4 regions of the Rhizobium sp. FG113 genome follow, and region 3 is predicted to be linked to each of the others. Evidence: riboswitches for the same ligand, from Rfam matches in the RefSeq annotation. Region 3 holds a riboswitch; each other region holds the start of a gene.

Region 1 (5,853 bases), on a different contig from region 3:
CGGCAGCATCATGAAGTACAATCTCAACAAAGGGGAACAAAAATGAGAACGACATTCCTGCTTTCCGCCATGGTTGCTGCCCTTGCGGCGTCCACGGCGCCGACATTCGCGGCCGATTGCGACATCACCGTCGGCCTCGTCATGGAACTCACCGGCCCGGCCGGTGAATATGGCCAGGCGGGCGCGAAGTCCGTCGAGATGGCTTTCCGGGATATCAACGACGCCGGTGGCGTCAATGGTTGCAAGATCGTTGCCGACACGCGCGACAGCCAGAGCCAGGGCAACGTCGCCGTCGATCAGGCGACCCAGCTCGTCAACATCAAGAAGGTGCCCGTCATCATCGGCGGCATCATCTCGTCCGTCTCGATCCCGATCCTGACATCGGTGACGGCGCCGGCCGGCGTCGTGCAGGTCTCGCCCGCATCCTCTTCGCCCACACTGACCGAGCTTGGCCGCAGCGGCAAGACCAACGGCGTCTTCTTCCGGACCATCACCTCGGATGCGCTGCAAGGCACGGCGGCCGCGAAATTCGCGATGGATCAGGGCCTGAAGAAGATCGCGATCATCAACGTCAACAACGACTTCGGCGTGAACATGGTCAAGGAGTTCGCGACCGCCTATCAGAAGCTCGGCGGCACGATCACCTCGACGACGCCCTATAACGAGAAGCAGTCGAGCTACGCGTCCGAAGCCAGCGCCGCCATGGCTGGCGATCCCGATGCGCTCTATCTCGTCAGCACCCCCGTCGATGGTGCCACCATCGCCCGCGCCTGGGTCTCCGGTGGTGGCAAGCAGACGTTCCTGTTGAACGACGGCATGAACTCCAAGGACTTCATCGAGAGCGTCGGCGCGCAGTATCTGGAGAACGCCTACGGCACCTCCTCGGGCACCAGCCCGACGGCGTCCACCGAATATTTCAACGGCAATTACGAGGCCTTCTCCGGCGGCATCTCGCCTTCGGCCCCGGCCGCCGACCGCTCTTATGACGCCGGTGCAATCGTGGCGCTGGCGATCGCCAAGGCCGGCAAGGCCGATGCGGCAGCCATCAAGGCAGCCATGCCTGAGGTCGTTGCCGAGGGTGGCACGCCTATTCATGCTGGCAAGGAAGAGTTCGCCAAGGCGTTGCAGCTCATCAAGGATGGCAAGCCGGTGAAGTATGAGGGTGTCATCGGTCCTGTCAGCTTCGACACGTATGGCGACATCACCGGTCCCTTCCGCCTGTGGAAGATCAGCAATGGCGAGGTGACGACGGTCGGCGAATTGAGCGCCGAAGAGGTCACCAAGATCAAGACCGCGCAGTAAGAAGCCAAGCGACATGGGAGCTGTGCTCCCATGTCGCACCAGTCTGGTCTGGGCGCATATGTGCTTTGTTGGGTAAGCAATGTTGTTCGCGGATCGCGCCGTGTAAAAACGGTACGATGTATCTGGCAAACAACAGCCAAGGCCATCGACACATGAAAAAGCGCTCAGTCCTTCCGTCGATCTGTTCGATCGCCAGCCTGCTCGTCATGACATCCGCGGCATCCGCGGAGGACCTCGAGCACGGGCGGCGGGTGTTCAGACTGTGCGTTTCCTGTCACACGGTCGATTCCGATCGCAACGGCTTCGGCCCGCATCTGAAGGGTGTCGTCGGTCGTCCGGCCGGAAGCTTGCCTGATTACAGATATTCAGACGCGATGAAGGCGGCGGGCGCCGGTGGGCTTGTCTGGGATGAGGCGGCGCTGTCGGAATTTCTATCCAGCCCCAAGAAGAAAGTGCCGGGAACGAAGATGAGCTTCGGCGGCCTCTGGACGACGTCGGAGATCACCGACTTGATCGCCTATCTCCGAGCCAATCCCTAGGCGCGCCAAATGTCGGTTCGTCACGGCTTGACGTCTTGGCGCCGGATCGCCTAAGTCAGCCTCGATGGTTCCCGAAGGGATGACTTCCGACGGGATTAATAGGGAACACGGTGCGGATGACCCGAATGGGGCCAAGACCGTGGCTGCCCCCGCAACTGTAAGCGGATTGCCTGATGTCCTTGTGGTGTTCGTCTCGAACGCCATGCCACTGCGAAGCTTTTCGTGGGAAGGCAGATGTCAGGTGCATATTCGCAAGCCAGGAGACCTGCCGTCAAAACAGTGTCCACCATCCCGGACGGGGTTGTCCGGAGAGGAGCATCATATGATGGTTTTTGACGTCAACCGCTGGCGCGGTCCCGCTTTATTCCCCTCCGCAAATCTCATGTCCGTGATCCCGCGCTAGCGTTCGCCGCCGCATGATGTCAGGCGAGCGCTTTGCTGTTTCGTCCTGCATCATCCGCAGCGGTCCCCGCTTCGAGTTTCACAGCCACGGCCAGTCGGCTGCGGGCTTCAGCCATACATGAGGACCAATATGAACCGCATCATCCTGCGAACCGCGCTGCTTTCGATCGCGACGGCTTGCGTTTTCACCACCTTTCTCCCCGCCGCCCATGCAGCGGCAACGACCTACCCGCTGACGATCACCAATTGCGGTCAGCAAGTGACATTCGATAGCGCGCCGAAGAAGACGGTGTCGATCGGCCAGGGCATGACCGAAATTCTCTACTCGCTCGGCCTTGCCGACAAGATAGTGCGGACGGCGGTCTGGGTCGGGCCGGTGCTGCCCACCTATGCCGATGTCAACCAGAAGATTAAGCGGCTCGCCGACAATGATCCGAGTTTCGAATCCGTCGTCGGCCAGGAGCCGGACTTGGTTGCGGCCGAGTTCGAATGGCATGTCGGCACGCAAGGGTCGGTCGGCAAGCGCGAGCAGTTCGCCGGTCTCGGCATCAAGACCTATGTCTCGCCGGCCGATTGCGTCGCGAAGGTCAACACGGATGGCGGCGACGGTGTGCGCAGCGAGCTCTTCACCATGGAGCTGATCTATCAGGAGATCGCCGAGTTGGCGGAGATCTACGACATCCAGGATCGCGGCGCGGCCCTGATCGCGGACTTGAAGAAGCGTGAAGCGGATGCCGTGGCATCGCTTGGCGGGTCGGCGAAGGATCTGCCCGTTGCCTTCTGGTTTTCCAGCAAGGAAGTGCAGGGCGATGCCTTTATCGCCGGCAAGAACAGCGCTCCGGCCTATATTCTGAAGACGCTCGGCGCCCGCAACGTCGTCAGCACCGAGGAAGAGTGGCCGCTGGTCGGCTGGGAAACCATCGCGCAGGCCAATCCCGCCGTCATCGTCATCGCCACCATGGACCGCCGCCGCTATGCCGCGGACGATCCGAAGGTGAAGATCGATTTCCTTGAAAAGGACCCGGTCACCAGCCAGCTCGATGCCGTCAAGAACAGGCATTTCGTCGAGATGGATGCGCAGTCGATGAACCCGACGATCCGCACCATCGACGGCCTGGAACGCCTCGCCGCCGGCATCAAGTCCTTCGGTCTTTCCAAGTGAGGCACGCGTCGATAGCCCACCGTGGATGGAGAGCGCTGCTCGTGCTCTTCGTCCTTGCCATCGTGGCATTGGGCTTTGTCATCAGTCTCGCCGTGTCCATCGGCGAGATCTCCATTCCTGTCGACACGACAGCGAAGGCCGTGGCGAACCGTGTGTTCGGCACCGGCTTTGAACTCAGCCGCATCCATGAAGGCATCATCTGGGATTACCGCCTGAGCCGCGCCCTCGTCGCCGCCAGCGCCGGAGCGGCTTTGGCCCTATGCGGCGCGGTGCTGCAGGCGTTGCTGCGCAATCCGCTGGCCGAGCCTTATGTGCTCGGCATCTCGGCCGGCGCCTCCACCGGGGCTGTCGCGGTCATGATCCTCGGCTTCGGCTATGGCGTCCTGACGCTTTCGGCCGGCGCCTTCGTCGGCGCAGTCGCGGCGTTCCTGCTGGTGTCGTTGCTCGCGGCGGGCTCGGGTGGCGGCACGGACCGTATCATTCTCGCGGGTGTCGCCGGTTCGCAGCTCTTCAACGCGCTGACATCCTATATTGTCACGACATCGGCCAATGCCGAGCAGGCGCGCGGCGTCATGTTCTGGCTTCTCGGCAGCCTGTCCGGTGTGCGCTGGCCGGATGTCTATCTTGCCGCTCCCGTGGCCATCGCCGGCTTTCTCGTCTGCATGCTCTATGCCCGTGCGCTCGACGCCTTCACCTTCGGCACCGATGCGGCCGCAGCGCTTGGCATTCCCGTTGCCGGTATCAGGATCGTGCTGCTCGCGCTCACGGCCCTTCTTACAGCGACGATGGTCAGCATCGTCGGCTCGATCGGCTTTGTCGGTCTGGTCATTCCGCATGCGGCGCGTTTCGTGGTCGGGCCGGGGCATGGGCGCCTGTTGCCGGCAACGGCGATATCCGGCGCCATCTTCATGGTGGTCGCCGATATCGTCTCGCGCGTCATCATCCCGCAGCAGGTGTTGCCGATCGGCGTCGTCACCGCGCTCTTCGGTGCGCCGGCATTCGCGCTCATTCTCTACAAGGCGAGGCGGCCCGCATGAGCATTTCCATCAGCGATGTGCATTGGGCAACGTCAGGCGTGCTTGTCGTCAAGGGTGTCAGCCTTGAGGTTCCCACCGGCCAGACGCTCGGCCTGATCGGGCCGAACGGTTCGGGAAAGTCCAGCCTGCTGCGGTTGATCGGCGGGCTGCGAAAGGTGAAGAGCGGCGTCATCGCGCTCGGCGATACCGGCATCGATACGCTGGCGCGCCGCGATATCGCCCGGCGCGTCGCCTTTGTCGAACAGCAGGCCACGACCGAGACGCAGGTGACGGTCACCGAGGTCGTCCGTCTCGGGCGCACGCCGCATCGCGGTCCGCTGGCGCCGTGGAGCGCCAATGATGAAGAGGCGGTCGAGAACGCGTTGCGGCAGGTGGGCATGGTTGGGAAGGCGCGGCAGCTCTGGCATACGCTGTCGGGCGGCGAGCGGCAGCGGGTGCATATCGCCCGCGCGCTGGCGCAGACGCCGACCGAGCTTCTTCTCGACGAGCCGACCAACCATCTCGACATTCAGCATCAGCTCGAAATCCTGTCGCTGGTTGCCAAGCTGCCGATCACCAGCATCGTCGCGCTGCATGATCTGAACCTCGCCGCCATGTTTTGCGACAGGATTGCTGTGCTTAGCCAGGGTCGGCTTGTTGCGGTCGGACCGGCGGACGAGGTATTGACCGAAGGCCTGATCGCCGATGTGTTCGGGGTGCGCGCCCATATCGAGCGCTCGCCGCATCATGGTCGGCAGCATATCCATTTCCTTGGCTGTATTTCTTGAGGTCCGATGTCCATCAGACAAACCAATTTCGATTTGAAGGAAGAGATCCGGGACTATTGGTCCAAGCGCTCGCAGACATTCGATCTTGCCTTCGGCCACAGAATACCGCGCGGTCCGGAATTTGACGCCTGGCAGCAGCCGATGCGCGACCATCTGCGGCCGACGCCTTTGCGCGTTCTGGAACTTGCCTGCGGCACTGGTGAGGTCACGGCGGTGATCCACGATCTCGGCCACGATGTGACCGCGCTGGATTTCTCCGAGGCCATGCTGTCGATCGCCAAGGCGAAGCATGCAGGCAAGGAACGGTTGCGCTTCGTGCTGGCGGACGCGGAAAACTCGATGGAGCCGGATGGCTGCTACGACGCCATCATCTGCCGCCATCTGGTCTGGACGCTGACCGATCCCGCAAAGGCATTCGGCGAGTGGCATCGGGTCTTGAAGCCGGGTGGCACGCTTCTGGTATTCGACGGCGATTGGGCAAAGCCAACGCGCCTTGGAAGCGCCGCTGCATGGCTCATCCGCCGGATCGATCGTTTCTGCGGCGCGGACCGGCACTATGATGGCGCGATGAGCGAGCGCCATTCGGCGATCATGTCGGCGCTCCCCTTCGGCGCCGGGCTGCGGCCGGATGATCTCATCCCACA
Region 2 (5,853 bases), on a different contig from region 3:
CGTCGTCTCTGCGTCATCGTCCTGCCCTGCCGCAACCTGATGGTAGTGCCGATGACAGAAACCTTCATGATACAAAGATCCGCCCAGCGCGACGTCGTTTCTTTCGATAACGCGCGGGCGTAATGATGTTGGATAGGCAGCATCTATCGATCCTGCGCGAGGTCGACCGACTGGGCAGCCTGACGGCTGCGGCGGAGCGGCTGAATCTCTCGCAATCGGCTCTCAGCCACACGATCCGCAAGCTCGAAGAACGCTATGGCGTTGCGATGTGGGCGAAGGACGGCCGCAACCTTCGTCTCACGGAGGCCGGCCGCTACATCGTGGGACTTGCGCAGCGAGTCCTGCCGCAGATCGAAAGGGCTGAGACTGTCCTGTCGGATTATCGCCATGGCCAGCGGGGCTCGCTCAGGATTGGCATGGAGTGTCATCCCTGCCACCAATGGCTCATGGGTGTCACGAAGCCCTATCTCATGGACTGGCCGGATGTGGACCTCGAACTGACGACATCATTCGCCTTCGGCGGCGTCGCGGCGCTCACAGGATACGAAATCGATATCCTGATCACGCCGGATCCGATCGAGACGCCGGGCATCCACTATCTGCCGGTGTTCGATTACGAGTTGGTGCTCGCCGTGCCGGTCGATCATCCGCTGGCGCTGAAACGACATGCCGAGCCTGCCGACCTTCTGGATGAGACGCTGTTCACCTACCCGGTGCCGCCGGAGCGGCTGGATGTGTTCACGCATTTTCTGGTGCCCGCAAACTGCCGGCCGCGCCACCACCGCAATGTGGAGACGACGGAAATGATGCTTCAGCTCGTCGCGGCGGGCCGCGGAGTGAGCGCCATTCCGAACTGGCTTGTGCGGCGGGAAGCGGCAGAGCTCGGTGTCCGGCCCGTCAGCATCGGGCAAAGGCGAATCCGGAAAAGCATTCATCTCGGTCTAAGAGAAGGCGACGACGCGCTCGATTTCATATCGGGGTTTCTCGCGACGTCGCGCCGGATATCGGCCTGACGTGGCGATATCTTCGATCCGCCTCGACGGCCCACCGCTCTTGCGCGCTGTAACATCACGGGGCCTGTGGGCGCGCAACGTTCGAACTCTTAAGGGGAGCGCCAGCGTGGGCAGGCGCTCCCCTCTGTGGCTAGTGTACTGCACCCGATCCGCCGACCGCGACAATTGCGAAGGGCTGTCCTTCGACGGCGATCGTCCTGTCTTCCTTGAATGTCTCAGCGTCGACCATGCGAACCAGGCTATGGCGCGGATCGGTTACGGCGATGTGGTCGCCGGCAACGGCGAGGCGCGGCCGTGGGTCGCGCCAATGGCCATCCTTGCTATAGGGCTCGGTGACCGATACCGACGTCTTGATGCTGCCATCCACGACGTCCAGCAGATGAAGCTTGCCATCTTCCGTCAGGACATAGGGATTGTGGTGCCTTGCGTGGTCGAGCGCGAAATCGATGCGGCGCAGAGGCAGGTCGATGAGGCGATAGGGCTTTTTGTCGTCGGGATCGATCAGCACCACCTTGTCTTCCCCGTAGTTTCCGAGAAAGAACTGCATGGAGGTTCCGCCAAGAAGCGTCGAGACCTTGCCCTTGGGCATTCCATCGCCATAGCTCAGCATTTCGATCTTCGGCCCATCGATGCCACCAGGCCGTACGACAAGGACACCTTCCTCGCAACCGAAGGCGACAAGACGCGCGGAGGTCGCTTCGCCGTGGAGGCCCGTGCATTTTGCTACATCGCCCACCTGTTTTCCGTCTCTGTCGAGCACGCGAAGACCAAGGCGCGGCGGCAATTCCCTCTCCTTGGCCGGTGCCTCCATGTTTGGCACGGAGACAAGAAGATAATTGCCCATCGGAACGGCAACGCCGTGGTGGGCGGCTGTGGCGTCGTATGGTTTGGGATCTGCCTTGCCTTCCTGCAGCGCGCTTTCCTTTAGAAGGTCGAAGCTGTTTTCACGATCGAAAAATACGGCAAGGTCGTCTCCATGCGCGACCACGTGGCCCGGCTTATGGCCTTTAATCATCGGTGCCAGCAGTTTCGGATCCTTGATCTCGATGTCGCGATGTTCGCCATGGTCGGACAGGGCAATCCCCGTGTCGATCGCGTGGACGACATTCTGGTCGCCCTGGATCGCGAACACGGTGCGGCCGGTATCGCTGAGCGACAGCGCCGCATAACCCTCCAATTCGAAACGACCGATTTGCTTGTCGCTACCAAGATCGATAGCGCGAACGATCGGCTGCGTATGGTCTGCAACGAAGAGGCGCCAGGTCTCGCGGCTTTCCTCCTCGGCGCGCAGCGTCAGGGGCGTAACGGTGCCGGCGATGATCGTTGTGGCGAGGAGTAAAGGAACCTTGGATCGGAACATGGATGTCTCCCAATTTTGAAACTGTCGTCTTTGAGATCTGGCTTCGAGACCGCCAAAGTAAGCCGTCGTGCACGAGCGAGATCCGATGATCTGTAATGTTATACAGTTACGATATAAACTGTGAATTAGTTCTGTGGTCAAGATGGCCTGCGGAAAAATTCCCAGAAGGAAGATGAGGATAAACGATCGCACCCGTTGACGAGATTTTAGCCTCGTATACTATATCTAGTGTTCGAGGTTCTTCCGATTCGCGTCGGAAGCTAAGACGGGAATACGGTGCGTGAGGCCCATGACGGGCTGAGTAATGCCGGAGCTGCCCCCGCAACTGTAAGCGGCGAGCATTCGATCGATACGTCCACTGATGTCTTCAGGGCATTGGGAAGGCAGATCGGATGTGACGACCCGCAAGCCAGGAGACCTGCCTTGCAACGAGAACGTCCACGGGCGGGGTGTCCGGAAGGTCGCGATTGCGTGCGGGATGTTGCCGTGCGTACCGCTTCCCCTGACCGCCGCATGAGCCACTTCGGGGTGAAGTCCTATGATCTTGAGTTTCGAATTCCGTCCGCGCGAGTGACGGGCGCCTGAGCGTCCGGCGACTGCAAGCGGCTGCCTTCATCATCCATCATTTTTGCCCGGACATCGGCGGATGTCCGATCGCTATCGCACGCCTATCCGACACGAGGATTACCATGACCATTACCGTCTACAGCAAGCCCGCCTGCGTCCAATGCACTGCGACCACCCGCGCGCTCGATCGCCAGGGGATCAACTATGACGTGATCGACGTCTCGACCGACATGGCGGCCTACGAACTCGTGCAGGGGCTCGGCTATCGCCAGGTTCCTGTCGTCGTTGCCGGCGATCTGCACTGGGCGGGCTTCCGTCCGGACATGATCAGCGCGCTGGCCTGAGGATCGGCCGATGGGTGAGCTCGTCTATTTCTCCAGCAGATCCGAGAACACCCATCGCTTTGTCGGAAAACTCGGGCTGCCGGCCTCGCGCATTCCCGTCAGTGCGGAGCTCATGCTGACCGCGCAACGTCCCTTTGTGCTTGTTGTCCCGACTTATTGCGGCGACGGAGGCAAGGGCGCCGTGCCCAAACAGGTCATCCGCTTCCTCAACGATGCGGACAACCGTTCGAACCTCCGGGGCGTGATCGCCGCGGGCAACAGCAACTTCGGCGAGACCTTCGGGCTTGCCGGCGACATCATCTCCAGGAAATGCCAGGTGCCTTACCTCTACAGGTTCGAGCTTCTCGGCACCGATGAGGATGTCGCCAATGTCACACACGGATTGGAACGATTTTGGACACGGCAGTTCTCGAACGCCCCTTGAAGGCGACAGACAGTAAGATAGCCGACGCAACGCTCGACTATCACGCGCTGAACGCGATGCTGAACCTCTATGACGAGGACGGCAGGATTCAGCTCGACAAGGATCGGCAGGCGGCGAAGCAGTATTTCCTGCAGCATGTGAACCAGAACACGGTGTTCTTCCACAATCTCAGGGAGAAGCTCGATTATCTCGTGACGGAGGGCTACTACGAGCAGGAGGTGCTGGACCAGTATTCGTTCAATTTCGTCCGCGACCTGTTTGACCACGCCTACGATAAGAAGTTCCGCTTCCCGACCTTCCTCGGCGCCTTCAAATATTACACCAGCTATACGCTGAAGACCTTCGACGGAAAGCGCTACCTCGAGCGCTATGAAGACCGCATCTGCATGGTGGCGTTGGCGCTGGCGCGCGGCAATGAGGGGCTCGCCCGCGACATGGTCGACGAGATCATTTCCGGCCGTTTCCAGCCGGCGACGCCGACCTTCCTCAATGCGGGCAAGAAGCAGCGCGGCGAACTCGTCTCGTGCTTCCTGCTCAGGATCGAGGACAACATGGAGAGCATCGCGCGCGGCATCAATTCGGCGCTGCAGCTCTCCAAGCGCGGCGGCGGGGTCGCTCTTTCGCTGACGAACCTGCGCGAGGCCGGCGCGCCGATCAAGCAGATCGAAAACCAGTCGTCGGGCGTGATCCCGGTCATGAAGCTGCTGGAGGACAGTTTCTCCTACGCCAACCAGCTTGGCGCGCGTCAAGGAGCGGGAGCAGTCTATCTGAACGCCCATCACCCCGACATCATGCGCTTCCTCGATACCAAGCGCGAGAACGCCGACGAGAAGATCCGCATCAAGACGCTGTCGCTCGGCGTCGTTGTCCCCGATATCACCTTCGAACTCGCCAAGAACAACGAGGACATGTACCTGTTCTCGCCCTACGACGTCGAACGCGTCTATGGCGTCGCCTTCAGCGAGATCTCGGTTACCGAGAAATACCGCGAGATGGTGGCCGACTCCAGGATCAAGAAGAAGAAGGTCAAGGCGCGCGACTTTTTCCAGGTGATCGCCGAGATCCAGTTCGAGAGCGGCTATCCCTACATCATGTTCGAAGACACGGTGAACAAGGCGAACCCGATCGCTGGGCGCATCACCATGAGCAATCTTTGCTCGGAGATCCTGCAGGTCAGCGATGCCAGCACCTATGCGGATGATCTTTCATACGACCACCTCGGCAAGGATATCTCCTGCAATCTCGGCTCGCTGAACATCGCCGCGACCATGGATTCTGCGGATTTCGGAAAGACGATCGAGACCTCGATCAGGGCGCTGACCGCCGTCTCCGATATGAGCAATATCACCTCGGTTCCATCGGTCGCCAAGGGCAATGCAGACAGCCACGCCATCGGTCTCGGCCAGATGAACCTGCACGGCTATCTCGCCCGCGAACGCATCTATTACGGCTCCGACGAAGGCGTCGATTTCACCAACATTTACTTCTACACGGTGACCTATCACGCCATCCGCGCGTCGAACCGGCTGGCAGTCGAGCGCGGCCAGAGCTTCAAGGGCTTCGAGAACTCGAAATACGCATCGGGCGACTATTTTGACAAATACACTGAAAGCGAGTGGGCGCCGGCGACGGCGCGCGTGGCCGAACTGTTCGAGACGGCAGGCATCCATATCCCGACGCAGGACGACTGGTTGGAGTTGAAGAAGGCGGTCATGGAAGGTGGGCTTTATAACCAGAACCTGCAGGCCGTGCCGCCGACGGGCTCGATCTCCTACATCAACCACTCCACCTCGTCGATCCACCCGATCGTCTCCAAGATCGAGATCCGCAAGGAAGGCAAGATCGGCCGCGCCTATTATCCGGCTGCCTTCATGACCAACGACAATCTCGACTATTATCAGGATGCCTACGAGATCGGGCCGGAGAAGATCATCGACACCTATGCGGCGGCCACCCAGCATGTCGACCAGGGCCTGTCGCTGACGCTGTTCTTCCGCGACACCGCGACGACGCGCGATATCAACAAGGCGCAGATCTATGCGTGGAAGAAGGGCATCAAGACCATCTACTACATCCGCCTTCGCCAGATGGCGCTGACCGGCACGGAAGTGCAGGGCTGCGTTTCCTGCGCCCTTTGACCTCAGG
Region 3 (5,853 bases):
GTCGCTATTCGATGACGGGATTGCTGCTGTCGGGCGTTTCACCGGCTGGCCCTGTTTCGGCGTCGTGCCTTGGCTGAAGGCCGCTTCGCGGCTGCCGGCGGAGGATTCGGTGGCGCTGGAGCGGCTGGCGCGGGGGCAGGCCGGGGCGCTGAAGGTCGCGGTTCCGGTTTTGCCGCGGATCGCCAACTTTGACGATCTCGATCCGCTGCTGGCGGAGCCGGATGTGGAACTCGTCTTTGTGCGCGCTGGCGAACGATTGCCTGCCGATGCGCAGTTGATCATCCTTCCTGGGTCGAAGTCGACTATTTCCGATCTTGCCGATTTCAGGACGCAGGGTTGGGATCAGGATCTCTCCGCGCATATCAGGCGCGGTGGACGGGTCATCGGCATTTGCGGCGGTTACCAGATGCTCGGCCGGACGGTGCGTGATCCGCTGGGGATCGAAGGGAGCGTGCGCGAGATCGAGGGGCTCGGCTTGCTCGACGTCGAGACCGTCATGGACGCGGAGAAGACCGTGCGCAACAGCGTGGCGGTTTCGGCGGAGAATGGCGAGGCTCTCTCGGGCTACCAGATCCATCTCGGGATTACCGAAGGCGCCGACCGCGTGCGGCCCTTCGCGATCGTCGATGGCAAGCCTGATGGCGCGATCTCAGGGGACGGGCGGATCGTTGGGACGTATCTGCACGGGCTGTTTGCGAGTGACGGCTACCGGTCCCGGCTGCTTGCAAGCTTCGGCCTGACAGGCCAAAGCCGCGACTATCGCGCCGGCGTCGAGCAGGCGCTTGACGAGGTTGCTGCAGAGCTCGAAACGCATCTCGACAAGCGCTGGCTGGATAGTCTGCTCAGTTAAATCTCGCCGGAGACCTCGCGGCGGCGGCGGTCCAGTTCTTCGCTGTAGCGGCGCAGCGTGTGGGCTTCGCTGAGCTGGCCGACCACGGTGCGCTCGACGAGATTGTTGACGACGGCGAGCGCTTCGCTTTCCGTCTTGTCGAAGATCGCGGCGGCCTGCTTGGCATTCATCTGCGGGGTCAGGAAGTCGTTGCGGTAGCGCACGAATTCGTCGAGGCCTTTGCTCTCGTCGGCGGTGTCGGTGAGGTTGGCGTAGATATCCGGCACAAGCACGAGGCCGGCATATTTGCCGCTGTCTTCGACCAGGATCACGCGCTGGGCCGAGCCGATCGGGAAGCTTTCCTTGAATTGCTCGATGCTGATACCGACCTTCGCGGTCTTGACGTCGGCGCGCATCAGCTTGTTGACCGTCAGATTGCGGATCCAGCCGACATCATGGGCGCTGCGGATACTTTCACCGCGCAGGTGGAAGCGCCATGTGGCGAAGGAGTAGCCGAAGGTGCTGCGCACGACGAGCGACGAGGTGATGACGGCAGCCAAGACCAGCGCCGTGATCGGGAAGTCGCCGGTGATCTCGAGCGCCAGGAAGGTCATGGTCAGCGGTCCGCCGATGACGGCCACGGCAAGCGAGCTCATGCCGACGACGGCGTAGATGATCGGTGTCAGTGTCGCATGGGCGAAATAGGGGGCCGAGTAGGCGAAGAACTTGCCGAGCAGCGCGCCCATGAACAGCGAGGCGAAGAACAGGCCGCCGCGGAAGCCGGAGCCGATCGATATCGCCGAGGCCAGCGCCTTTAGCAGGAAAAGGCCGATCAGCACGGGAATCACGACTTCTCGGTCGAGATTGAGATGCAGGGCGCCATGGCCTGCCGACAGTACCTGCGGCGTCACCAGCGCAAGCAACCCGACGATGATGCCGCCAAGCGCCGGGCGGAAGGGGAGCGCGATCGAGCTGCGGCGTGCGAGCTCCTCGATAAAGGCGACGCCCTGCATGATCAGGATGCCGATGCCGGCGCAGAAGGCGCCGAGCAGGATGGCGGGCACATAGTCGGCCGGCATGACGGTGCCGAAATCGCCGACATCGATGATGAAATCGCTGCCGGCCAGCAGCCGGGCGACCAGCGTGGAAACGAGTGCCGAGACGACGACCGGCGTCAGCGACACGATCGTGTAAGTGCCGATGATCAGCTCGAAGGCGTAGAAGGCGCCCGTCAGCGGCGCATTGAAGGCGGCCGCGATGGCACCGGCGGCGCCGCAGCCGACAAGAACGCGCAGATCGGCGCGGCGCAGCTGTAGTTTGAAACCGAGCTTCGAGGCGATGCCGGACGCCAACTGCGTATAGCCGGCCTCAAGGCCGACGGATGCGCCGAAGCCGTTGGAAATCAGGTTCTGGATCGCGACGATGATGCTGTCGGTCAAGGACAGGCGGCCGCCATGTAGCGCGTTGGCCTCGATCGGGTCGACCATCGGCTTCTTGCGGGTCTTCGCCAGCACATACATCAACAGGCCGAGCAGGATGCCGCCGCAAACGGGGGCGGCCATCAGCAGGAACTTGTCGTCGATCTGAGAGGAGCTCAGACGCTCCACGTCGCTGATCCCGAAGATCAGGCTGTGCATCTCGCGCGAGATCAGGCTCATGCCGGTGACGGCGAGGCCTGACGTGACGCCGATCAGCGCGCCGGCCAGCACCATGCCCATTTCGCTGCGTCTCAGGAGCGCGCGCATGCGCCCCACATCGAGCAGTGTGTGTAGCGGGCCAAGCCGTCTCAGATTGATTTTCAGGCGCATGGTGGGGAAACTAGGCGGGCGGAAGCCCGTTCAAGGGTGGTAAAGGAGGGGACATTTGCGGTGCTGCGCCGCATGCGCTGCAAATGCGGCAAAAACCCGGCTGACGCAACAAGTTTTTATGACATTAAGTCTCTGATAATAGACGATAAATCTGGTAGAGATGATCGTCTTGAGGCTTGATGTCAGTCAATTTGGCTGGTGGCTGCGATTGGCCGTCGATTGACTTCGCAGTCACGCTTGCCTAACCATGGATCGATAACGGATGGTTCCGGATCGCCAAAAGCGGTGCGGATGAAAAGGGAATGTGACGGGGTGGACCCAACCAGGGCGCCTTCATCACAGCCGACCCCGCGACTGTAGAGCGGTCAGGGTCTTCCGTCCGGCGTCGGATGCTCTCAAGCCGGCTGCCTGCGTGGTGCAGGCGGGTGAGGGGCTGAAGACGGCGGAAAAGCCACTGGCAATGCAAGCCATGATCAACCGGGGTTGGACGCCTCTAAATCTACGAATCGTCCGCCTTTTCATGATTGCAGCCGGGAAGGCGAGGAAGAACCGATGGCACGATCGGGATGGCCTGCGTGGCTAGCCCGATCGTCGCCTGGACCCGCGAGCCAGGAGACCTGCCAATCGTGCCGGGCGCAAAGCCCACCCCTGGGCAAGTGTGCCCAATGCCAGCACGGAGGTTGTCATGGCAGACAATGAGATTTTGGCGTCGGCGTCAGGCCGGGCGCTCGGAACGTTCAATATGGGCACCCTCATTCCTGTGCTTGTCACAGGAATCCAGCGCGTCCAAGTCCTTGGACGCGGAAGACACCCCGCAAGCAACGAAGCCATTCACCGCGCGGACACGCGGTGGCTGGATTCCTGTGACAAGCACAGGAATGAGGGAGATCGTGGTGGATGGCCGCGCTTATCGCCGGAAGCCTTCGCGGCATGATCACGGTTTCCTCCAGCCTAATCCTCGGCGGCGCCCGCTCCGGCAAGTCGCGTTTTGCCGAGCAGCTGGTCATCGCCAGCGGTCTCGAGCGCCATTACATCGCCACCGGCCGCGCCTGGGACGAGGAGATGCGCGCGCGGATCGATCAGCACAAGGCCGATCGCGGTGATCTCTGGATGACGCACGAGGAGCCGCTCGATCTAGTCGGCCAGCTGACTGCCATCGATGGCGAGGGGCGGGCATTGCTTGTCGATTGCCTGACGCTCTGGGTTACCAATCTGATGATGGAAGAGCGCGACATGGCGGCGGAATTCGCGGCACTGGCCGCCTATCTGCCACAGGCGAAGGCGCGCCTCGTCATCGTTTCCAATGAAGTCGGCCTCGGCATCGTGCCCGAGAACCGCATGGCCCGCGAATTTCGCGACCATGCCGGACGGCTGCACCAGATGATCGCGGCGGTCGCCGCGGATGTGTATTTTATCGCGGCGGGACTGCCGCTGAAAATGAAGGGTTGAATTGATGAACCAGCAGAAGATCCCCGCCACAGTGATCACCGGCTTTCTTGGCGCCGGCAAGACGACGATGATCCGCAACCTGTTGACCAATGCGGGCGGCAAGAAGATCGCGCTCATCATCAACGAGTTCGGCGATCTCGGCGTCGACGGCGAAGTGCTGAAGGGCTGCGGCGCGGAAAACTGCACCGAGGACGATATCATCGAGCTCACCAATGGCTGCATCTGCTGCACGGTGGCCGACGACTTCATCCCGACGATGAGCAAGCTCCTTGAGCGCGAGAACCGTCCTGATCATATCGTCATCGAGACCTCGGGTCTTGCCCTGCCGCAGCCGCTGGTCGCCGCCTTCAACTGGCCCGACATCCGTACGCAGGTGACCGTGGATGGCGTGATCACGGTGGTCGACAGCGCCGCCGTCGCCGCCGGCCGCTTCGCCGACGATCATGACGCCGTCGACGCCCGCCGCGCGGAGGACGAGACGCTGGACCACGAGAGCCCGATCGAGGAACTCTTCGAGGACCAGCTGACCTGCGCCGACCTGATCGTGCTCAACAAGACCGACCTCATCGATGGCGCCGGCCTTGCCCGGGTGCGCGATGAGGTTGCCTCGCGCACGGCGCGCAAGCCCGCGATGATCGAGGCGAAGAACGGCGAGGTGCCGGCAAGCGTACTGCTCGGCCTTGGCATCGGCACCGAGGCGGATATCGGCAACCGCAAGTCCCATCACGAACTTGAGCATGAGGACGGCACGCCGCACGATCACGACGAGTTCGACAGCTTCGTCGTCGAGCTCGGCCCGATCGCCGATCCGGCTGTTTTCGTCGAGAGCCTGAAGGGCATCATCGCCGAGCACGACGTTCTGCGCGTCAAGGGCTTCGTCGACGTCCCCGGCAAGCCGATGCGCCTGCAGCTGCAGGCCGTTGGTAGCCGGATCGACCATTATTTCGACCGCGCCTGGGCCGCCGGCGAGACGCGCGGCACGCGGCTGGTGGTGATCGGGTTGCACGAAATGGATGAGGGTGCGGTGCGTGAGGCGATCGAGGGTCTGGTTTAAGGTTGATGGTTGGGATGGGCGGTTGTTGCTTTGAAAATCGTTTGAGTGGTGCCGTGTGGCCCCCTCATCCGACCCTTCGGGCCACCGACCGGGGTCGAGCCGCTGGTCTCGACCCGTCCTTCGGACCCCCGTGGGGGAGAAGAGACTCGGGGCCGGCCGCTCGCAACAATCTTTCCTTCTCCCCAACGGGGAGAAGGTGGCCCGAAGGGTCGGATGAGGGGGCCACGCACTCCACGCCTACGAATACCATTCTCCGTAAAGACACATCGATATGCACCTTCTTCTAGCCCAGCAGGGAACGATCAACGACGGCGAGGAGGCGATCGATCTTGGTCAGTCGCCCGGCGACATCCTGTTTCTCTCCGCTGCCGACACCGAACTGGCGGCGGTAGCAGCCGCGCATCGTCAGCGAGGTGGGGGACGGTCGCTGCGCATCGCCAGCCTGATGAGCCTCAAGCATCCGATGTCCGTCGATGCCTATGTGGAGCGCACGGCGCGGCATGCGAAGCTGATCATCGTGAGGGCGCTCGGCGGCGCCAGCTATTTCCACTACGCGCTGGAGGCGCTGCATGCGGTTGCGGCGCGGCATGGTGCGCTGATCGCGGTGCTGCCCGGGGATTCGAAGCCGGATGCGGGGTTGACGCCATTTTCGAATGTACCGCTTGAGGATCTGAATGCGCTCTGGGCCTATCTGATCGAGGGCGGTGATGCGA
Region 4 (5,853 bases), on a different contig from region 3:
TCATGCCGGATCTCGCCCGCGCCGCCCGCCCGGACGCGATGATCTGCACCGGCCGCTCGGACTTCCCGAACCAGGTCAACAACGTCCTCTGCTTCCCCTATATCTTCCGCGGCGCGCTCGATTGCGGCGCCGTCACGATCAACGAGGAAATGAAGATGGCGGCCGTGCGCGCCATCGCGGCCCTCGCCCGCGAGGAGCCGTCCGATGTCGCCGCCCGCGCCTATTCGGATGAAACGCCGATCTTCGGCCCCAACTATCTCATCCCCTCGCCGTTTGATCCGCGCCTCATCCTGCGCATCGCGCCCGCCGTCGCCAAGGCTGCGGCCGATAGCGGCGTGGCGCTGCGCCCGATCGCCGATTTCGACGCCTACCTCGACCAGTTGAACCGCTTCGTCTTCCGCTCCGGCTTCGTCATGAAGCCGATCTTCGCGGCGGCCAAGAATGCCGACAAGAAGCGCGTCATCTTCTCCGAAGGCGAAGACGAGCGCGTGCTGCGCGCCGCCCAGGTTCTGCTTGAGGAAGGCATCGCCAAGCCGATCCTGATCGGCCGTCCGCAGGTCATCGAAACGCGCCTGAAGCGCTACGGCCTGCGCATCCGTCCGCTGTCTGATTTCGACGTCATCAATCCGGAAGACGATCCGCGCTTCCGCGAGTACGTCGAGCTCTACCTCTCGCTCGTCGGCCGCCGCGGCGTCATCCCGGAAGCGGCGCGTACCATCGTTCGTACCAACACCACGGTTATCGGCGCGCTGGCGCTGAAGCGTGGCGAGGCCGATGCGCTGATCTGCGGTCTCGAAGGCCGCTATGAGAAGCACCTGCGCGATGTCCGCCAGATCGTCGGCAAGCGCCCAAACGTTCGCGATTTCTCGGCACTCAGCCTGCTGATCTCGCAGCGCGGCGCCACCTTCTTCACTGACACCTATGTGACGTTCAACCCGACTGCCGAGGAAGTGGCGGAATCCGCCGTTCTCGCCGCCGAGGAAATCAAGCGCTTCGGCATCACGCCGCGCGCCGCCCTCGTCTCGCATTCGAACTTCGGTTCGCGTGAATCGGAAAGCGCCACCAAGATGCGCAACGCTCTGCAGCTCGTGCGCGACACCGCGCCCGATCTGGAAGTCGATGGCGAAATGCACGGCGAGAGCGCAATCTCGGAAACGCTGCGCAAGCGCGTCATGCCGAACACCACGCTGCACGACGAAGCCAACCTTCTGGTTTTCCCGAACCTCGATGCGGCCAACATCACGCTCGGCGTCGTCAAGTCGATGACGGACGGCCTGCATGTCGGCCCGATCTTGCTCGGCGCGGCCATGCCCGCCCACATCCTGGCGCCATCGGTCACCTCGCGCGGCGTCGTCAACATGGCGGCCCTCGCGGTCGTCGAGGCATCTCAGCCGGCATGATTTGGGCGGCGTGATTTGCCTTGGACGCTGAAAATGCGTTAGGCTTTGAGCGGCAGCTTGTTAAGACAAGCAATGTATATCGAAGGGCGGGCCATGGTCCGCCCTTCGCCATTTGGTATTTGCTCACTGACGGGACGATGCCTTGAAACGCCTCACGCTGGCCGCAGCACTCCTGATTGCCCTTTCCGCCCCTGCCTATGCGCAGCTGGCGCCGATCTGCGGTCAGCTGCGCGCCCGTCTGGCCACAATTCCAGAGACGATCGGCGGTGGCATGTCGCCCGAAATACGCCGCTTCGCCAGCGCCATCACCGAACAAAACCTCGAGCTTCGCAAGCTGCGCAGCGACCAGCGCCGCAGCGGCTGCAGCAGCGGCAGCATGGTGGTGATCGGCGGCGACAATGCCGGCTATTGCGGCGAGCTAGAACAGGCCGAAGCCAAGATGCTCGACAACATCGCCGACCTGCAGATGCGGCGGGACGAGTTGCGCGCGCAAAGTCCGGACGCCCGCCTGCGCAACGAACTCTTCGCCGCACTCGACGAAAACAACTGCAATTCGCCCGTGCAGCAATATGAAGAGCCGCAATATGCGAACCCGCCCAGCATCGACGATCAGGCCATGCGCAGCGACACCTTCATTCCGCTCGGCGGCGAGCGGCAGCGCTCCTACGAGTTCTCGCCCGGCGGCCAGCCTCTGACGCATCTGAACACGATCTGCGTGCGCAGCTGCGACGGCGGCTTCTTCCCCATCCGCTCGAACGCCACCTCCTTCGATTTCGCCCGCGACGCCAACACCTGCCAGCAGATGTGCCCAGGTATCGAAACCGAGCTCTACTATCACGACGTTTCCAGCGGCGAGACCGAGAACATGATCTCTGCCTCCACAGGCGCGCCCTACAGCGCCATGCCGAATGCATTCGCCTACAAGAACCGCAAGCCCGGTGAGAAATCATCCTGCAGCTGCAATCTGCCCGCCTATTACGAACAGATGCGCCGCAACCAGTCTGTGAGCGCCCCGCCGCCGCAGAGCTCGATCACCACGATCGAAACCCCGAACACCGCCGCCGCCAAGCCCGAAACCCAACCCACGCCTCAACCGCCCGCACCCCAGGCGCAGGTCCCCGATCGCCCCTATGATCCGAGCGCCGGCAAGGTGCGCCAAGTGGGGCCGCAGTTCCTCGCCGGCGATCAAGGGTCGATCGACCTGAAACACCCCGCCATGCCGGGCGCCCAGCCGCAGCAACCGCCGGCGCAGAAGCAATAGCAGGCGTCGCGGGCTATGCGCCCCCGCCCCAGCGATCCGTAAACACCAGATCCTCCAGCGGCAATCGCTGTCGCCACCCTTTCACGGCGAGCTCCGGCTCCTCGTAGAGCTGGTCGACATAGCCGACACAGAGCCATGCGACGATCTCGATCCGCTCAGGCACGCCGAGCGCGCGCTTCAGATCGGCCTCGTGAAAGATGCTCACCCAGCCGACGCCCACGCCCTCGGCGCGCGCTGCAAGCCACAGGTTCTGCACCGCGCAGACGGTGGAATAGGAATCCATCCGCCTATTGTGCGTGCGCCCCAGCACCACGTCGCCGCAGCGATCCGGATCGCAGGTCACGCAGATGCCGACGGGTGCCGTGCGAATGCCCTCCAGTTTCAGGGCGCGGTAGGCTTGCTGCCGCTCGCCGGAAAACATCGCCGCCGCCTCGGCATTGGCCTTGGTGAAAGCCTCCCACACGGTCGAACGCACGGCTTGATCGCGCACCACAATGAAATTCCACGGCTGCATGAAGCCAACGGACGGCGCATGATGAGCGGCCGCCAGCAGCCGTCCGATCACGTCATCGGGCACGGCATCCGGCAGGAACTCCGATCGCACATCGCGTCTGGTCTCGATGGCTCTGTAAACGGCGTCGCGCTCGCTCGCCGAAAAGGCACCCGCTCTCGCAAGAGAGCCAGATTGGTCTGGTCGCATCGTCAATCCCCAACAACACAACCGGCCGCTGTCCAGGCGGTCAGTCTATGATTGTCGGGCCGGTCTTCTGACTTGGCGTCATCCGTCTGCCACGCCTTCCCGGCAAAAAGCGCCAGTGGCATAAAGCGGCAGACGTCGGCCTTACAGCGTTGGGCACGTTCCGGTCTTGCACCGAATTCCCGATTCTCCCGCAAGCCTGCGGGCACCCGACGCGCCACCTATGCCGACAAACCGCGCATGATGCAATCGCTCAAGCCTCGACCGGGAAATATCGCACATAGGCGAATTCGTCACCATCGGGTGACCAGTTCGGAACATTGATCGATCCCTGCCCGCCGAAGAGCTCGAACAGCGTCGTCAGGTTGCCGCCGTCCATATCCATGATCCGCATCCGCACATGCTTGTCACGCGGATGGTCGAAGACCTCAGGGTCGTAGGAAATCAGCACCACCTTGTCGTTCTTCGGCGACGGATGCGCGAACCAGTTGCCGTAATTGTCGTGCGTCACCTGCTCCACGCCGGTCCCGTCGGGATGGATACGCCAGATCTGCATCAGGCCGGTGCGGCTGGAGTTGAAATAGATCCAGCGCCCGTCGGCCGAATAATCCGGCCCGTCATTGCGGCCCTCGCCATGCGTCAACCGCCGCTCTTCACCGCCGGTCACGTCGATCGTGTAGATGTCGAACAGGTCGCCGCGAATGCCGCAATAGGCGAGCTCCTTCCCGTCGGGCGACCAGCCGTGCCAGTAGGACGGGTGATTGGTGGTCACCAGCTGCAGCGCCCCACCCTCGATCGGCAGCGTATAGATCGCCGCTTTGCCGAACTCGATCTTGTCCGTGATCACGATGCGAGTGCCATCGGGTGAAATCCCGTGGTCGTTGTTGCAGGCGGTCGCGAATCCGGTATCGACCTTCTGCACTTTCGCTGAACCATCGAGCGCAAGCTTGTAGAGCATGCCTTCGTCGTTGAGCAGGAGATAGCTGCCGTCAGGAGCGTAATTGGGGGCTTCGACCAGCCTCTCGGTCTGCCAGATCACACGGGCCTCGCCCGTCTTGACGTTGTAGATCTCGACGGAACTGCGCATGCAAACTCTCCTCTGACGCGAACATCTCCCTGACCTACGACAGCTAAATAAGGCGCGCAAGGATCGCTCCCGCGCCGCCATGGCAGGCTCCATCCGGAGCACACGCTACATGAGGCAACCAGTCGCCGAAAAGTTTGTGATCAAAAAAGCGTTAAGCCCGCGAAACAACAATGGTTCATCTAGCGTTCATGACGAAGATGTGACAGTTCGGTGACGTTATGATGACACTGGAGTTCCGCCATTGATCGCCCAAGTTTTCAAGTCCGGAGCGGCAATGCGCGAAGCGGCGCTCTATGGTGGCGTTGGCGCGGATACCCGCCCCTCCATCCTGCGCGGCGCAATTGCAGTCGCCCTGACGGCAGTGATGGCGTTGCTTGCAACCTTCTCGGTCGAAGTGATCGCGCGCGGCGGCGCAACCGACGTGGGCGCGTTTCTGTCTTCCACGGCCCGTCCCGGCATGACCACGGTCGTCATGCTGACTGTCGTGATGCTCTGCGTCGATGCGATCCTCGGCCGCCGTTTCCTCTCGGCCCTGGTTGTCCTCCCGCTCGTCCTCGTCCCCGCACTCGTTTCCAATCAGAAGCAGCACTACCTCTCCGATCCGCTCTATCCCTCCGACATGCTGTTCGGCCGCCAGATTCTGGAGTTGCTTCCCGTCATGGTCCGCGACCGCCCGATGACGGCTATCGCGGTTGCCGTCGGCATTCTTCTCTCCGTCAGCGGCCTCGTTCTCGCATGGCGCTACGCCTGGCGCCGCCTGCCAAAGATGGCGCGCCGCAACCGTATCCGCAATCTCTGCCTGACGGTTCCCGTCATCGCCGCCTTCGGCTCGCTGATGGATTACTCGCAATATTCCTATATCCGCGACCGCCTTCAGGTGGTGCCGATGATGTGGGACCAGAAGGAGAACTACCGCAGCAACGGCTTCATCCTCGCTTTCATCTTCAACATCCCGATGGCCGATGTCGCCTCGCCCGCCGGCCTCAATGCGCAGGCGCTCGATGCCATCCCGTCGCGCAATTACGGCTATCTCAGCGGCCCGAGCGACAAGCCTGACGTCATCATGCTGATGAGCGAATCCTTCTGGGATCCGACGCGCCTGAAGACGCTGAAATTCTCCGAAGACCCGATGCCGACGATCCGCGCGGCGCAGTCAGGCCACGTCTTCTCGCCCGAGTTCGGCGGCATGACCGCCAATGTCGAGTTCGAGGCGCTGACCGGCTTCTCGAATGCCTTCCTGCCCTATGGCAGCATTCCCTACCAACAGTATATCCGCAACGACATCCCGTCGCTTGCCACCTTCTTCCGCGGCGAAGGCTATGCGGCCCGTGCGTTGCATCCGTTCAGCGGCTGGTTCTGGAACCGCAACGAGGTCTACAAGGATTTCGGCTTCGAGGAATTCCGCACC

The links. Region 3 has a riboswitch for cobalamin ahead of cobU (bifunctional adenosylcobinamide kinase/adenosylcobinamide-phosphate guanylyltransferase). Riboswitches for the same ligand answer to the same signal wherever they lie in the genome.
Region 1: it holds a riboswitch for cobalamin, as region 3 does, so the genes downstream of both, ACODTZ_RS01240 (ABC transporter substrate-binding protein) here and cobU (bifunctional adenosylcobinamide kinase/adenosylcobinamide-phosphate guanylyltransferase) in region 3, are expected to answer to the same signal.
Region 2: it holds a riboswitch for cobalamin, as region 3 does, so the genes downstream of both, nrdH (glutaredoxin-like protein NrdH) here and cobU (bifunctional adenosylcobinamide kinase/adenosylcobinamide-phosphate guanylyltransferase) in region 3, are expected to answer to the same signal.
Region 4: it holds a riboswitch for cobalamin, as region 3 does, so the genes downstream of both, bluB (5,6-dimethylbenzimidazole synthase) here and cobU (bifunctional adenosylcobinamide kinase/adenosylcobinamide-phosphate guanylyltransferase) in region 3, are expected to answer to the same signal.

The regions. Positions count from the first base shown of each region.
Region 1 is NZ_JBMDKV010000001.1:313,141-318,993, forward strand. It holds gene ACODTZ_RS01225 (aldo/keto reductase) at 1-46, shown strand, start outside; gene ACODTZ_RS01230 (ABC transporter substrate-binding protein) at 70-1,302, shown strand; gene ACODTZ_RS01235 (c-type cytochrome) at 1,455-1,841, shown strand; cobalamin riboswitch at 1,890-2,128, shown strand; gene ACODTZ_RS01240 (ABC transporter substrate-binding protein) at 2,374-3,405, shown strand; gene ACODTZ_RS01245 (FecCD family ABC transporter permease) at 3,447-4,442, shown strand; gene ACODTZ_RS01250 (ABC transporter ATP-binding protein) at 4,439-5,209, shown strand; gene ACODTZ_RS01255 (class I SAM-dependent methyltransferase) at 5,222-5,853, shown strand, end outside.
Region 2 is NZ_JBMDKV010000001.1:1,315,765-1,321,617, reverse strand. It holds gene ACODTZ_RS05880 (LysR family transcriptional regulator) at 126-1,013, shown strand; gene aztD (zinc metallochaperone AztD) at 1,144-2,373, opposite strand; cobalamin riboswitch at 2,592-2,813, shown strand; gene nrdH (glutaredoxin-like protein NrdH) at 3,063-3,284, shown strand; gene nrdI (class Ib ribonucleoside-diphosphate reductase assembly flavoprotein NrdI) at 3,295-3,708, shown strand; gene nrdE (class 1b ribonucleoside-diphosphate reductase subunit alpha) at 3,678-5,846, shown strand.
Region 3 is NZ_JBMDKV010000009.1:219,025-224,877, forward strand. It holds gene ACODTZ_RS21240 (cobyric acid synthase) at 1-850, shown strand, start outside; gene ACODTZ_RS21245 (chloride channel protein) at 847-2,637, opposite strand; cobalamin riboswitch at 2,884-3,276, shown strand; gene cobU (bifunctional adenosylcobinamide kinase/adenosylcobinamide-phosphate guanylyltransferase) at 3,568-4,086, shown strand; gene cobW (cobalamin biosynthesis protein CobW) at 4,091-5,140, shown strand; partial or broken gene ACODTZ_RS21260 (cobaltochelatase subunit CobN) at 5,412-5,853, shown strand, end outside.
Region 4 is NZ_JBMDKV010000003.1:385,640-391,492, forward strand. It holds gene ACODTZ_RS12165 (NADP-dependent malic enzyme) at 1-1,400, shown strand, start outside; gene ACODTZ_RS12170 (DUF2865 domain-containing protein) at 1,543-2,661, shown strand; gene bluB (5,6-dimethylbenzimidazole synthase) at 2,675-3,361, opposite strand; cobalamin riboswitch at 3,402-3,586, opposite strand; gene ACODTZ_RS12180 (TolB family protein) at 3,612-4,445, opposite strand; gene ACODTZ_RS12185 (LTA synthase family protein) at 4,720-5,853, shown strand, end outside.